Regions from separate parts of the Serratia sp. TSO36 genome, predicted to be linked through region 3. Evidence: predicted binding sites of a transcription regulator. Region 3 holds the regulator's gene; each other region holds the start of a gene.
What was found. Region 3 encodes PurR, which represses purine synthesis genes. Its sites were predicted from a motif close to CANGCAAACGTTTGCNTG; they were not measured.

Region 1 (4,510 bases), on a different contig from region 3:
TGGAGCCGAAGGACGTTCTGAAATTCAAGGATTCCAAGCGCTATAAAGATCGTCTGGTCGCCGCACAGAAAGCGACCGGCGAGAAAGACGCGCTGGTGGTGATGAAGGGCACGCTGTACGGCATGCCGATCGTCGCCGCCTCCTTCGAATTCGCCTTCATCGGCGGCTCGATGTCTTCCGTGGTCGGCGCGCGTTTCGTGCGTGCGGTTGAGCAGGCGCTGGAGGACAACTGTCCGCTGGTGTGCTTCTCCGCCAGCGGCGGCGCGCGCATGCAGGAAGCGCTGATGTCGCTGATGCAGATGGCGAAAACCAGCGCGGCGTTGGCCAAGATGCAGGAGCGCGGCTTGCCGTATATCTCCGTGCTGACCGACCCGACCATGGGCGGCGTTTCCGCCAGCCTGGCGATGCTGGGCGACATCAACATCGCCGAGCCGAAAGCGCTGATCGGCTTTGCCGGCCCGCGCGTCATCGAGCAGACCGTGCGCGAGAAACTGCCACCGGGCTTCCAGCGCAGCGAGTTCCTGATCGAAAAAGGCGCGATCGACATGATCGTTCGCCGTCCGGAAATGCGCCAAACGTTGGCGAGCATTCTGTCCAAGCTGACCAACCAGCCGCAGCCGCATTTCGATGAGGCCGCGCCGGTCATTGAGCCGGAGCCGCAGGCCGACGCCTGAGGCAAAGACAGATCCCGCCCGGATTCAGCCGCCACTTTGTGGCTAAGTGACGGCTGATGCCCGTTCCCTGCCGGCCGTGGCCTATCTCGCTGCGGTTTGCAGGCTGGCGGCAGTCACGAAGCGCATCGCCTTTACCGCGGTGAGGGTGGTGCCCTGATGGATTAATGAACCCAAGTTCAGTGATGGGACTCATGCAAAACCACCAAATTCCCCAAGCCACGTCGCCATTGAGCTCGTGGCTTTATTATCTGGAACGTCTGCACAGCCAGGCGATCGAACTCGGCCTTGAGCGCGTACAGCGCGTCGCGGCGCATCTGGATTTACTGACCCCCGCCCCCACGGTGTTCACCGTTGCCGGCACCAACGGCAAAGGCACCACCTGTCGCACCCTCGAAGCCATTCTGCTGGCCGCCGGCCTGCGCGTCGGCGTCTACAGTTCGCCGCATCTGGTGCGCTATACCGAACGCGTGCGCATTCAGGGGGAAGAGCTGAGCGAAGCGGAGCACAGCCGCTCGTTCGCCGCCATTGAGGCCGGCCGCGGCGAAACGTCGCTGACCTATTTCGAATTCGGCACCCTGTCGGCGCTGCAGCTGTTCAAACAGGCGCGGCTCGACGTGGTGATCTTGGAAGTGGGCCTGGGCGGGCGTCTCGACGCCACCAACATCGTCGATCCGAGCGTGGCGGTGATTACCAGCATCGCGCTCGATCACACCGACTGGCTGGGCAACGATCGCGAAAGCATCGGCCGCGAGAAGGCCGGCATTTTCCGCAGCGGCAAGCCGGCGGTGGTGGGCGAACCCGACATGCCGGAGAGCATTCGTCAGGTTGCCGAAACGCTGGGCGCGCCGCTGTATCGCCGCGGCGAAGCCTGGAGCTTCAGCGAGCAGGGCGATCGCTGGCAGTGGCAGGGCGGCGACACGCTGCTGACCGATCTGCCGACGCCGAACGTGCCGCTGGCCAACGCCGCTACCGCGCTGGCGGCGCTGAACTGCTCCCCGCTGGAAATCGACGAACGCGCGATCTTCACCGGGCTGCAGCAGGCGACGCTGCCGGGGCGTTTCCAGATCGTGCGGCGGGAGCCGACGCTGATCCTCGACGTGGCGCACAACCCGCACGCCGCCGGCTATCTGGCCGGGCGTCTGGCCAAACTGCCGCGCGACGGCGGCAAGGTGCGCGCGGTGGTGGGCATGCTGTCGGACAAGGATATCGCCGGCACGCTGGCCTGCCTGAGCGAGCAGGTGGATAAATGGTACTGCGCGCCGCTGGACGGGCCGCGCGGCGCCAGCGTCGAACAGCTGGCGCAACATCTGAAGGAACCGCGCCGCTTTAATGATGTCGAAACTGCCTGGCGGCAGGCTATGCAGGATGCTGATAAACAGGATATTGTGATCGTCTGTGGATCGTTCCACACCGTGGCGCAGGTGATGGCGGCGTTAGACGAGATGCGGGGAGTGTGAGTGGCGAGTAAATTTCAGAACCGACTGGTTGGAACCGTGATTCTGGTGGCGCTGGGGGTGATCATCCTGCCAGGGTTGCTGGACGGCAAAAAGAAGCATTACGAGGATGAATTTGCGGCCATTCCGTTGGTGCCGAAACCGGGCGATGTCGAAGAGAACGACGTGCTGCCGCCGGTGACGCAACCGCTGCCGGCGCAGCCGCCGGAAGGGGCGGGCGCGCTGGTCGAGCAGCAGGCGGCCAATGAAGCGGCGGCGCAACAGGCGGTGCGGCAGAGCGCTCAGCAGCCGACGCAGGTGGCGCCGCCGCCGGTCGAGACGCGTCCTCAGCCGGTGCCGCAGCCCAAGCCGAAACCGGTGGAAACCAAACCGGTGGAAGTGAAACCGAAACCGGCACCGCAACCGAAGCCGGTGGAAGTGAAGCCGGTGCCGAAGCCGGAGCCGACGCCGAAACCTGAGCCGGCGCCGCAGCCGAAACCGGCGGAAGAAAAAGCGCCGGCCGGGCAAGCCTACGTCGTGCAGCTCGGGGCGCTGAAAAACGCCGCCAAGGCGAACGAGATTGTCGCCTCGCTGCGCCTCTCGGGCTACCGCGCCTTTACCGTGCCGTCAACGCCGGTGCAGGGGCAGATAACCCGCATCTACGTCGGCCCGGACGCCTCCAGGCAGAAGCTGCAGGCGGCGTTGCCGTCGCTGAACTCGATCAGCGGGCTGAGCGGGCAGGTGAAGCCGTACGGCCGTTAAACCCCGCAGGGGCGCAGCACGATGCGCCCCTGAATGAAGGAGTGGTGGAGAGAAAGCGAGAAAAACCGCGCCTTTTACAGGCGAAATCACCTATGTAGGCGCGGCGATTGGGAATTTTTTGATCGCCGCTTTTTATTTGTAACGTGGTAGGAAATCCCCTACGCAAACGTTTTCTTTTTCTGTTAGAATTCGCCGCGAATTGGATGCAGGGGCGATTCATCATTGGAATAGTTCATGGTCTGGATTGATTACGTCATTATAGCGGTAATTGGATTTTCGGCTCTGGTGAGCCTGATCCGAGGGTTTGTTCGCGAAGCATTGTCACTTGTGACATGGGGATGTGCGTTTTTTGTTGCCAGCCATTTCTACTCTTACCTTGCGGTCTATTTCACTCGTTTTGAAGATGAACTGGTGCGAAACGGCATCGCGATCGCGATTTTGTTCATCGCGACCTTGATCGTAGGGGCTATTGTTAACTATGTGATTAGCTCACTGGTAGAGAAAACCGGGTTGTCGGGCACCGATCGGGTGCTGGGCATCTGCTTCGGCGCGCTGCGCGGAGTATTGATCGTCGCGGCGATCCTGTTCTTCCTGGATACCTTTACCGGCTTTTCACAGAGTGCCGACTGGAAACAGTCGCAGCTCATTCCCCAGTTCAGTTACGTCATCAGGTGGTTCTTTGACTACCTGCAGAGCACGTCGAGTTTCTTGCCGACCCAATTGCCGGGACGGTAGCGCTGATGAGGAAAAGACAACATGTGCGGTATTGTCGGTATCGCCGGTTTCATGCCGGTAAACCAGTCGATTTATGATGCGCTGACGGTGCTTCAGCACCGTGGCCAGGATGCCGCAGGCATCGTCACCATTGACGCCCACAACGGGTTCCGTTTGCGTAAAGCCAACGGCCTGGTGAAGGATGTGTTTGAGGCGCGCCATATGCAACGCTTGCAGGGCAACATGGGTATTGGCCATGTGCGTTACCCGACGGCCGGCAGCTCGAGCGCCTCTGAGGCCCAGCCTTTCTACGTCAACTCGCCGTTCGGCATTACGCTGGCCCACAATGGCAACCTGACCAACGCCCATGAGCTGCGCCAAAAGCTGTTCGAAAGTGGCCGCCGCCATGTCAACACCACCTCCGACTCGGAAATCCTGCTGAACGTGCTGGCCAGCGAGTTGGACCGTTTCCCGCACTACCCGCTGGAGGCCGACAACATCTTTACCGCGGTCGCCGCCATGCATCAGCAACTGCGCGGCGCTTACGCCTGCGTGGCGATGATCATCGGCCACGGTCTGCTGGCGTTCCGCGATCCGAACGGCATTCGCCCGCTGGTGATCGGCAAGCGCACGCTGGAGGATGGCCGCAGTGAGTACATGGTGGCTTCCGAGAGCGTGGCGCTGGATACCCTGGGCTTTGAATTCCTGCGCGACGTGGCGCCGGGCGAAGCGGTGTATATCACCACCAAGGGCCAGCTGTTCACCCGCCAGTGCGCAGAGAACCCGAAAACCAATCCGTGCCTGTTCGAATACGTCTATTTCGCGCGCCCGGACTCCTTTATGGACAAGATCTCGGTCTACAGCGCCCGCGTGCGCATGGGCCAGAAGCTGGGCGAGAAGATTGCCCGCGAGTGGGAAGATCTGGAC
Region 2 (4,510 bases), on a different contig from region 3:
CTGATAGCGCGCCGGGAAGGCGGTGCCGTCGCTCAGCAACAGCGGTATCGACAGCACACCGGCCAGGGTAATCGCCCCGCGCACCCCGGCGAACGACGCCACCCACAGCTCACGCGTGCTGTAGTCGCCGAACTGCAGCGGGCGCTTTTTCATAAAGCGGTTGCTGGCCTTCTTCATTACCCACAGCCAGGTGAAACGCAGCACCAGCAGCGCGGCGTAGATGGTGGCCACGTCGGCGAACAGGTACCAGGTCTGGATGGTCGGATCCAGCTCCGCCTGCAGGATGGAGGTCTCAAGAATGCCCGGCAGCTGCAGGCCCAACATGATGAATACCATGCCGTTGAACACGAATTCCAGCATCGCCCACACGCTGTTGGCGCGCAGGCGCATCGCCAACGGCGCGTTGCGGATCACGCCGGACTGGCTGATGGTCATCCCCGCCGCTACCGCCGCCAGGATGCCGGAAACGCCGATATGTTCGGCGATCAGGTAAGAAGCGAACGGCAGCAGTAGCAGGAACACGATCTGGGTCGCCGGATCGTCGCCGCTCCAGCGGCTCATCACCCGCAGCGATTTACTGTAGGTCCAGGTGACCGCCACGCCGGCCAGCAGGCCGCCGATCGCCACTTTGAGGAATTCGAGGGTCGCGCCGCCCACGGTGAACACCATGGTGCCCATCGCCACCGCGATGGCGAACTTGAGCGACACCAGGCCGGACGCGTCATTCATCAGCGCCTCGCCCTCGAGCACGCCCATGATCGGCTTGGGAATGCGCCCTTTGCCGACGATGCCGGACAGCGCCACGGCATCGGTCGGCGACAGCACCGCCGCCAACGCGAAGGCCGCCACCAGCGGAATGCCCGGCACCATGGCGTAGATCAGATAGCCGACGCCGACCACGGTGATCAGCACCAGCACCAGCGCCAGGCCGAGAATTTCACGCCCGTGGTGCAGGAATTCGCGCGTCGGCGTTTTCCAGCCGTCGGCGAACAGCAGCGGCGGAATGAACAGCACCAGGAACAGTTCGGGATCAAAGTCGACGTGCAGCCCGAAATGCGGCCAGGCCAACAGAGCCCCGATGGCGATTTGCATCAGCGGCAGCGGCACCTGGAACGGCAACATGCGCGTCACCACCCCGGACAGGGAGACCACCAGGATCAAAATGAGGATTGTAAAAAAGATTTCCATGCTTTCCTTAGACTCTACGATTCAGACGACATCGGCTCAGGGCCTGCGTTGGTCCCGATAGTAGATCACTTTTTTTACAGCCGTTAAAGCTTGTTGTGCCTTTCAAAACGCGGTGCAGAGCAGAAGAAGACTTATCTTAAGAAGGGAAATGCCGTGACAGCTTCCCCCGCCCATCGGGCGAGGGAAACCCGAGGGGCTTAAATCGCCCAGCCGCCGGCGTAGAACGCCACCAGCGCCACGGCGATCAGCACGGTGCCGATGTTCAGCTTGCGCCATTCGCCGGAGAAGATGCGGCCGATGACCAGCGAACTGAAGCCCAGCATGATGCCGGTAACGATGTTGCAGGTCAGCACGATGAACACCGCGCACAGCAGGCCGGCCATCGCGTCGACGAAGTCGTTGAAGTCCAGCTTGGTGACGTTGCTCAGCATCAGCAGGCCGACGTACATCAGCGCCGGTGCGGTGGCATAGACCGGCACCAGATAGGCCAGCGGCGACAGGAACAGGATCAGCAGGAACAGAATGCCGACCACGGTGGCGGTCAGGCCGGTCTTGCCGCCCGCGGCGGTGCCGGCGGCGGATTCGATGTAGACCGCGGCGGGCGCGGCGCCCACCAGGCCGGAGAAGATGCTACTCAGGGAATCCGAGGTCAGCGCCTTGCCGCCGTTGATGATCTGCCCGTCTTTATCCAGCAGGTTGGCCTGCCCGGCCACCGCGCGGATGGTGCCGGTGGCGTCGAACACTGCGGTCATCACCAGCGCCAGCACGCTCGGCAACACCACCGGCTGCAACGCGCCCATGATATCCAGGCTGAAGATCAACGATTTGCCGTCCGCGTCCGCCAGGCTCGGCATGGCGAACAGCCCCTGGTATTTCACCGCCGGGTCGAAGATCAGGCCGATGATGGAAATGGCGATGATCACCAGCAAAATGCCGCCGGGCACGCGCAGTTTTTCCAGGCCGAAGATCACCGCCAGGCCCACCAGCGTCATTACCACCGGGAAGGAGGTGAACGCGCCGAGCGCCACCGGCAGGCCATCCAGCGGATTCTTCACCACCAGGCCGACGCCGTTGGCGGCGATCAGCAGCAGGAACAGACCGATACCGATGCCGGTGCCGTGCGCCACGCCCATCGGCAGGTTGCGCAGGATCCAGGCGCGGATACCGGTGACCGAGATGACGGTAAACAGTACGCCCATCAGGAACACCGCGCCCAGCGCCACCGGAATGCTGATGTGCTGGCCCAGCACCAGGCTGAAGGCGGTGAAGGCGGTCAACGAGATCGCACAGCCGATCGCCATCGGCAGGTTAGCCCACAGCCCCATCAGCAGCGAGCCCAGACCGGCCACCAGGCAAGTGGAGACAAACACCGCCGCCGGCGGGAAGCCCGCTTTGCCCAGCATGCTCGGCACCACGATCACCGAGTACACCATCGCCAGGAAGGTGGTCAGCCCCGCCACCACCTCCTGGCGCACGCTGCTGCCGCGCGCGGAAATTTTAAAATAGCCATCAAGCCCGCCGGTTGGTTTTGCGGCGTGGTTCGCTTGAGAGTTCGACATAGGTTACTTCCCCTGTGTTTCATGAATCGGCCCGTCGCAGCAGGCCTGTAATCTCGCCCGCGCCCGATCGTCACGTAATCGTTTACGTCACGTTCCGCATCCGTGCCCTTCCGTCGCAGCGCCAACGGCGATGCGCACCAAGGCAAACGTTTAACTCGCAGCGCGCGGTACGGGTGATTTATGGTGGTTTATTCAAGGCAAACGATTATCCTGCCTTCCCTAGCGTCTAATCAACTAAAGATCGCGGCAATTTATGCAGAAAGCGGCGGAAATGGCGCCTGCACGATAAAACCGGGGCGACGAGCGCCCCGGCGAACGCCGTCGCGGCAGGGTTATTGCGCCTGCGCCGCAGCGGGATCCATATACATCAATTCCCAGATATGGCCGTCCAGATCCTGAAAACCGTGGCCGTACATCACGCCGTAGTCCCGCGGCGGGTGGTAGGTGTTGCCGCCGCCGGCGACCGCCTTGCGCACCAGTTCGTCCACCGCCGCCCGGCTGGGCTGCGACAGGCACACCAGCACTTCGGTGGCCTGTTTGGCGTCGCCGATCGGGTTCGGGGTAAACACCCTGAATTTGTCATGGGTCAGCAGCATCACGTAAATCGTGTCGCTGACCACCATGCACGCGGCGGTGTCATCGGTAAATTGCGGGTTGAAAGTGAAACCCAGGCGGGTGAAAAAAGCCATCGAGGCGGGCAGATCGCGTACGGGCAGATTAACGAAGATTTGCGTAGCCATGGGCTACCTCCGATGAAGAATGACCCCATCGAGTATAGCCCATCCGGTTAACTCAGCAGGTCGTAAGGGCCGCCCTGCTCCAACGCCCGCTGGTAGGCGGGCCGGGCGTGAATGCGCTGCAGAAAGCCGCGCAGTTTCGGGCAATCATCCAACGCGCCGCGCGCCGCCATCGCCTCCAGCGGGAAGCTCATCTGTATGTCCGCCGCGCTGAAGTCGTTGCCGACGAACCAGCTGCCCTTGTTCAGGTGCTGCTCGAGATACTCGCAGTGCGGCGCGATCTGCTTGTCGAGATATTCGCGCTGCACGCCCTTGCCGATCGCGCCGGCCACCGGCCGCAGCAGCCAGGGGATCGGCGGCTGGCCGAGGCGGCTGAACACCAGTTTCATCACCAACAGCGGCATCAGCGATCCTTCGGCGTAGTGCAGCCAGTAGCGGTATTGCTGGCGCGCGTGGAAGTCGGTCGGCATGAACATCCCTTGCGCGTCATAGGCTTCCTGCAGGTATTCGATGATGGCGCCGGATTCCGCCAGCGTCAGATCGCCGTCGACGATCACCGGTGATTTGCCCAGCGGGTGGATCTTTTTCAGCGCCGCCGGCGCCAGCATGGTCTGCGGATCGCGTTCGTAGCGTTGCACCTGATAGGGCACGCCCAGCTCTTCCAGAAACCACAGAATGCGCTGCGAGCGCGAATGATTGAGATGATGAACAATGATCATAAAGAAGCTCCTGTCCGCTGCCACACCAGTTCGCCCACCTGCACGCCGTTGCCGAGCTGCAAGGGCACCGTGCGCAACGTCAGCCGATCGCCGCTGAAAGCGTAAAAACGCACCTGACGGCTGCCTACCCAGTTGGGGAACGAGCAGCCTTCGACCTGATGCACCACCCGCTGCTCGCTTTCCTCCACCTGATAGCGGCCGAAGTAGCAAATCATATTGATGAAGGCGGCGCGGATCTCCCGCTCTGAACCCTGCGCCAAATCGTCGGCGGCGAAACGCGGCCGCACGGCGCTGTAAAGCTGCGCCG
Region 3 (4,510 bases):
TTACTTTACAAGGTTGTTTTTGAGTATAGGCGTGCCGAGGCGTTGACTCAACTGTAAATCGCACTCGGCACGCATATTCTTTAAGTGATTATTAAACTTGGCAATTATGACGCTGAGTTAGCATGTTCCCGCTGCGGCTTTTGCTGCGCATCGGCCGCTTTTCCCCGCTGCAGGAAATACCCCAGCGCGGCCAGGATTACCGTAGACACCATCACCGTCACCGTCGCCAACAGCGGCTGGGCAATAAACGCCGACACCAGCATGCTCGCCACAAAGCACAGCCCCAGCTGCAGCGTATTTTGCAGCGCGGCGGCCTTGCCGCTGCTTTCCGGGAACGGCATCAGCGCATTCGCCACCATGATCGGGTAGCCGGCGCCGTTGACCAGCGCCATCACGCAGAATGGGATCAGCAGCGTGGTGAGCGTCGGATCGGTCAGGGTGGCCACCAGATACAGCGCCACCATGCTGACACCATAAGCTACCAGCAGCCACGGCAGCAGGGTTTTGCCGTTGATGCGCTTGAGCGCGGCGCGGCAGCCGTAGCCACCCAGCAGGAAGGCCAGCGTTTGCGGCACGTAGCTCAGGCCGATATCGCTCGGGCTGTAGCCCATGTCACCGAGGATGAACGGCGAGCCGGTCAGCCAGGCGAAGAAGCCGGCCGAGCAGGCGGCGTACATGGCGACGTTGCCGCTGAACACCGGGGATCTCAACAGTTGCCAAAAGCTGACGCCGTTTTTTGGCGCATCGGCGCTGGGTTGCGTTTTGGCGCGCTCTTTGAGCAGCAGCGTCGGCAGCAGCAGCAGCGCGGTGATGGCCAACAGTGCGGCGAAGATCGCGCGCCAGCTGGCGTGGTTCAGCAACCAGGCGCCGAGCAGCGGCGCCAGCGCCGGCGACAGCGCTACCAGCGGCATAATGGTGGCGAACACGCGGTTGGCCTGGCCTTCGCGGTAACGGTCAACCACCAGCGCTTGCCAGATGGCGGCGGCGGCGCAGACGCCGACGGCCTGAATAAAGCGCAGGATCCAGAGCTGCACGGCGTTTTCCACCCACAGCATGCCCAGGCAGCCGAGGGCGAACAGCGTCAGCCCGATCAATAATACCGGTTTGCGGCCCAGACGGTCGGAGAGCGGCCCCCATAGCAGCTGCGCAAAGGCGAAGCCGGCCAGGAAGATGCTCAGGCTGGCGCTCACCGCGCCGGCGGAAATTTGCAGTTCTTCCCGCATGGCGCCGAAGGCGGGCAGGTACATATCGGTCGCCAGATAACCCAGCATGCTCAGGCCGGCGAGGTAGAACATAAAGCCAAAGGAATTTCGCATGGTATTTCTCGTTAATATTTTAATGTCGCAGGTTTTTAGCGCCGGCCAGTGTATCCGGCTGGATCTCTGCTTGTGAAACGGTAATATTTGCAAAGTGCTGTTAAAAAAATTGAAGGCAAGGCGATGTGGTCTGAATATTCTCTTGAAGTGGTCGATGCGGTGGCGCGCACCGGCAGTTTCAGCGCGGCGGCGCAGGAGCTGCACCGGGTGCCGTCGGCGGTCAGTTATACCGTACGGCAGCTGGAGCAATGGCTGGCGGTGCCGCTGTTTGAGCGGCGTCATCGCGATGTGGAGTTGACGCCCGCCGGCGCGCTGTTTATCAAAGATGCGCGAGTTGTTATCAAAAAAATGCTCGACACCCGCCGCCACTGTCAGCAGGTGGCCAACGGGTGGCGCGGCCAGCTGAATATTGCGGTCGACATCATCGTCAAACCGCAGCGCAGCCGCCAGCTGGTGCTGGATTTCTACCGTCATTTCCCCGACGTCGAATTGATGCTGCAACCCGAGGTGTTCAACGGCGTGTGGGATGCCTTGGTGGACGGCAGGGCGGACATGGCGATCGGCGCCACGCGCGCGGTGCCGGTCGGCGGCGGCTTCGCCTTCCGCGACATGGGTTATATGAACTGGCTGTGTGTGGCCAGCCCGCAACATCCTCTCGCGCAGTTGACGGGGCCGCTGAATGACGATCAGCTGCGGCCGTACCCTTCGCTTTGCCTGGAGGACACCTCGCGCAATCTGCCCAAGCGCGTCACCTGGACGCTGGATAACCAGCGGCGGCTGGTGGTGCCGGATTGGACTTCGGCGCTCGACTGTTTGTGCGCCGGGCTGTGCGTCGGCATGATGCCGGCGCATCGGGCGCTGCCGCGGGTGCAGCGCGGTGAGCTGACGGCGTTGCAGCTGCAGCAGCCGTTTCCCGCCAGCCCTTGCTGCCTGACCTGGCAGCAGGATAAACCGTCACCGGCGATGAGCTGGCTGCTGGCGTATCTGGGCGATGGGGAGACGCTGAATCAGGAGTGGCTGAGCGAGGTGGAACCGGAAGCCGCGCAGGCTTCCGGCGCGGGGGATTAGCGGCGGTAGTCGATGAATGGGCCGTCGGCGACCGAGCGGCGTTCGATCAGCTTCGGATGCACTTCGATCACCTGCGACTCTTCGCGTTTGCTGATAATGCGATCCAGCAGCATGGTGAAGGCCATTTCGCCCAGACGCTCTTTCGGCTGGTGAATGGTGGTCAGCGCCGGGGTGAAGTAGCGGGCGTTGCGCACGTTGTCGTAGCCGATCACGGAAATATCCTGTGGCACCCGCAGCCCCAGCTCGTCGGCCGCGCAGATGGCGCCCATCGCCATGATATCGCCGCCGCAGAATACCGCGGTCGGCCGCTGTTTTTGCGACAGGATTTGGTGCATCGCCTTGTAGCCGGACTCCGGTTCGAAGTCACCCTGGACGATCCACTCTTCGCGAATGTCGATATGCGCTTCCTGCAGCGCCTTCATAAAGCCCTGATGACGGCCGCCGCCAGTGTTGCGCGACAGCTGGCCCGGAATGGCGCCGATATCGCGGTGGCCGCGCTCGATCAGGTAACGGCCGGCCAGATAGCCGCCTTCGAACGCGTTATCGATGATGGTGTCGGTGAAGTCGCCGCGCGCGGCGCCCCAGTCCATCACCACCATCGGGATGTTGCGGTAATCTTCCAGCATGCCCAGCAGCTGATCCGGGTACTCGGAGCACATGACCAACAGGCCGTCGACGCGCTTTTGCGCCAGCATCGCCAGGTAGGCGCGCTGCTTGTCCAGATTGTTGTGCGAGTTGCACAGGATCAGGGTGTAGCCTTTGCTGTAGCAGCTGTTTTCCACCGCCTCGATCACTTCGGCAAAGTAGGGCGCTTCGCTCGAGGTGGCCAGCAGGCCGATCGACTTGGTGTGATTGACTTTCAGGCTGCGCGCCACGGCGCTCGGCGAGTAGTGCAGCTCTTTGATGGCGGCCCACACGGCCGCTTTGGTCTCTTCGGCGACGAAACGAGTCTTATTGATGACGTGCGAAACGGTGGTGGTGGAAACGCCCGCGCGTTTGGCCACATCTTTAATCGTTGCCATGTAAGGAATGACTCCTGAACTCACATGTTTACAGCATGTAAGTGTGATGTTAATCGTTTGCCTACGTAGATCCTTCTCCAGAGAAGCGAAAACTGAGTTTTTAGTGTGTTGAAGTCTTCAGCGCTTAATCAGGAGGGGCATGGATGCCGGTACGCAGTTGTGAACTGCGAATTTTGTCGCATATTGAACAAAAGTGGAAGAGGTAATCGAGATTATAAACCGGGAAATGATAACAAGATTTTATCGGCGAACTGTGGGAAAATGATTTGACGTACTAATTGTACGCCTTTTATCCTTAGGAAAGCCCATTTTAAAGGAGTTGTCATGGATACCGAATTGAAGATGTCGCTGTTCACCACCGTCTGCGCGTTGGCGGTCATTATCGCTTTCAGCTTCGTTGCCGCGTTGAACTGATTTACCCCCGGTTATAAAAAAGGCGCAGCCTGGCTGCGCCTCATCACCTCAGAACCTGCGCTTACGCCAGGTTTTCCGCTGCGAAGGTCCAGTTGACCAACGCCCAGAAGTTTTCCAGGTATTTTGGACGCGCATTGCGGTAATCGATGTAATACGCGTGTTCCCACACGTCAACGGTCAGCAGCGGTTTGTCTTCACCGGTCAGCGGGGTGGCCGCGTTGGAGGTGTTGACGATCGCCAGCGCGCCGTCCGGTTTTTTCACCAGCCAGGTCCAACCGGCACCGAAGTTTTTCACTGCGGCATCGGTAAACTGCTCTTTGAACGCAGCGAAAGAGCCGAAGGATTTGACGATCGCCGCCGCCAGTTCGCCCTGCGGTTCACCGCCGCCCTGTGGGGACAGGCAGTGCCAGTAGAAGGTGTGGTTCCACACCTGCGCGGCGTTGTTGAAGACGCCGCCGTTTGAGGTCTTGATGATCTCTTCGAGCGATTTGCCCTCGAACTCGCTGCCTTTCACCAGGTTGTTCAGGTTAACCACGTAGGTGTTGTGGTGTTTGCCGTAGTGGTATTCCAGGGTCTCGGCGGAGATGTGCGGCTCGAGCGCGTTTTTCTCATACGGTAATGCAGGTAATTCAAACGACATTGCTTCCTCCTTTACAGCGCCACTCTTTTTCCTTTTTCCGCCGGAGCGGG

Region 1: the regulator PurR is predicted to act here: its motif matches at 3,029-3,046, upstream of cvpA (colicin V production protein).
Region 2: the regulator PurR is predicted to act here: its motif matches at 2,887-2,904, upstream of ACK3CV_RS22605 (NCS2 family permease).

The regions. Positions count from the first base shown of each region.
Region 1 covers NZ_JBJZOU010000021.1:23,168-27,677, reverse strand. The annotation lists gene accD (acetyl-CoA carboxylase, carboxyltransferase subunit beta) at 1-674, shown strand, start outside; gene folC (bifunctional tetrahydrofolate synthase/dihydrofolate synthase) at 866-2,131, shown strand; gene dedD (cell division protein DedD) at 2,132-2,869, shown strand; gene cvpA (colicin V production protein) at 3,104-3,604, shown strand; gene purF (amidophosphoribosyltransferase) at 3,626-4,510, shown strand, end outside.
Region 2 covers NZ_JBJZOU010000024.1:398,730-403,239, forward strand. The annotation lists gene ACK3CV_RS22600 (Na+/H+ antiporter) at 1-1,188, opposite strand, end outside; gene ACK3CV_RS22605 (NCS2 family permease) at 1,386-2,747, opposite strand; gene ACK3CV_RS22610 (VOC family protein) at 3,080-3,487, opposite strand; gene ACK3CV_RS22615 (glutathione S-transferase family protein) at 3,535-4,203, opposite strand; gene ACK3CV_RS22620 (lipocalin-like domain-containing protein) at 4,200-4,510, opposite strand, start outside.
Region 3 covers NZ_JBJZOU010000012.1:463,127-467,636, forward strand. The annotation lists gene punC (purine nucleoside transporter PunC) at 105-1,316, opposite strand; gene punR (DNA-binding transcriptional activator PunR) at 1,440-2,384, shown strand; gene purR (HTH-type transcriptional repressor PurR) at 2,381-3,406, opposite strand; gene cydH (cytochrome bd-I oxidase subunit CydH) at 3,731-3,820, shown strand; gene sodB (superoxide dismutase [Fe]) at 3,882-4,460, opposite strand.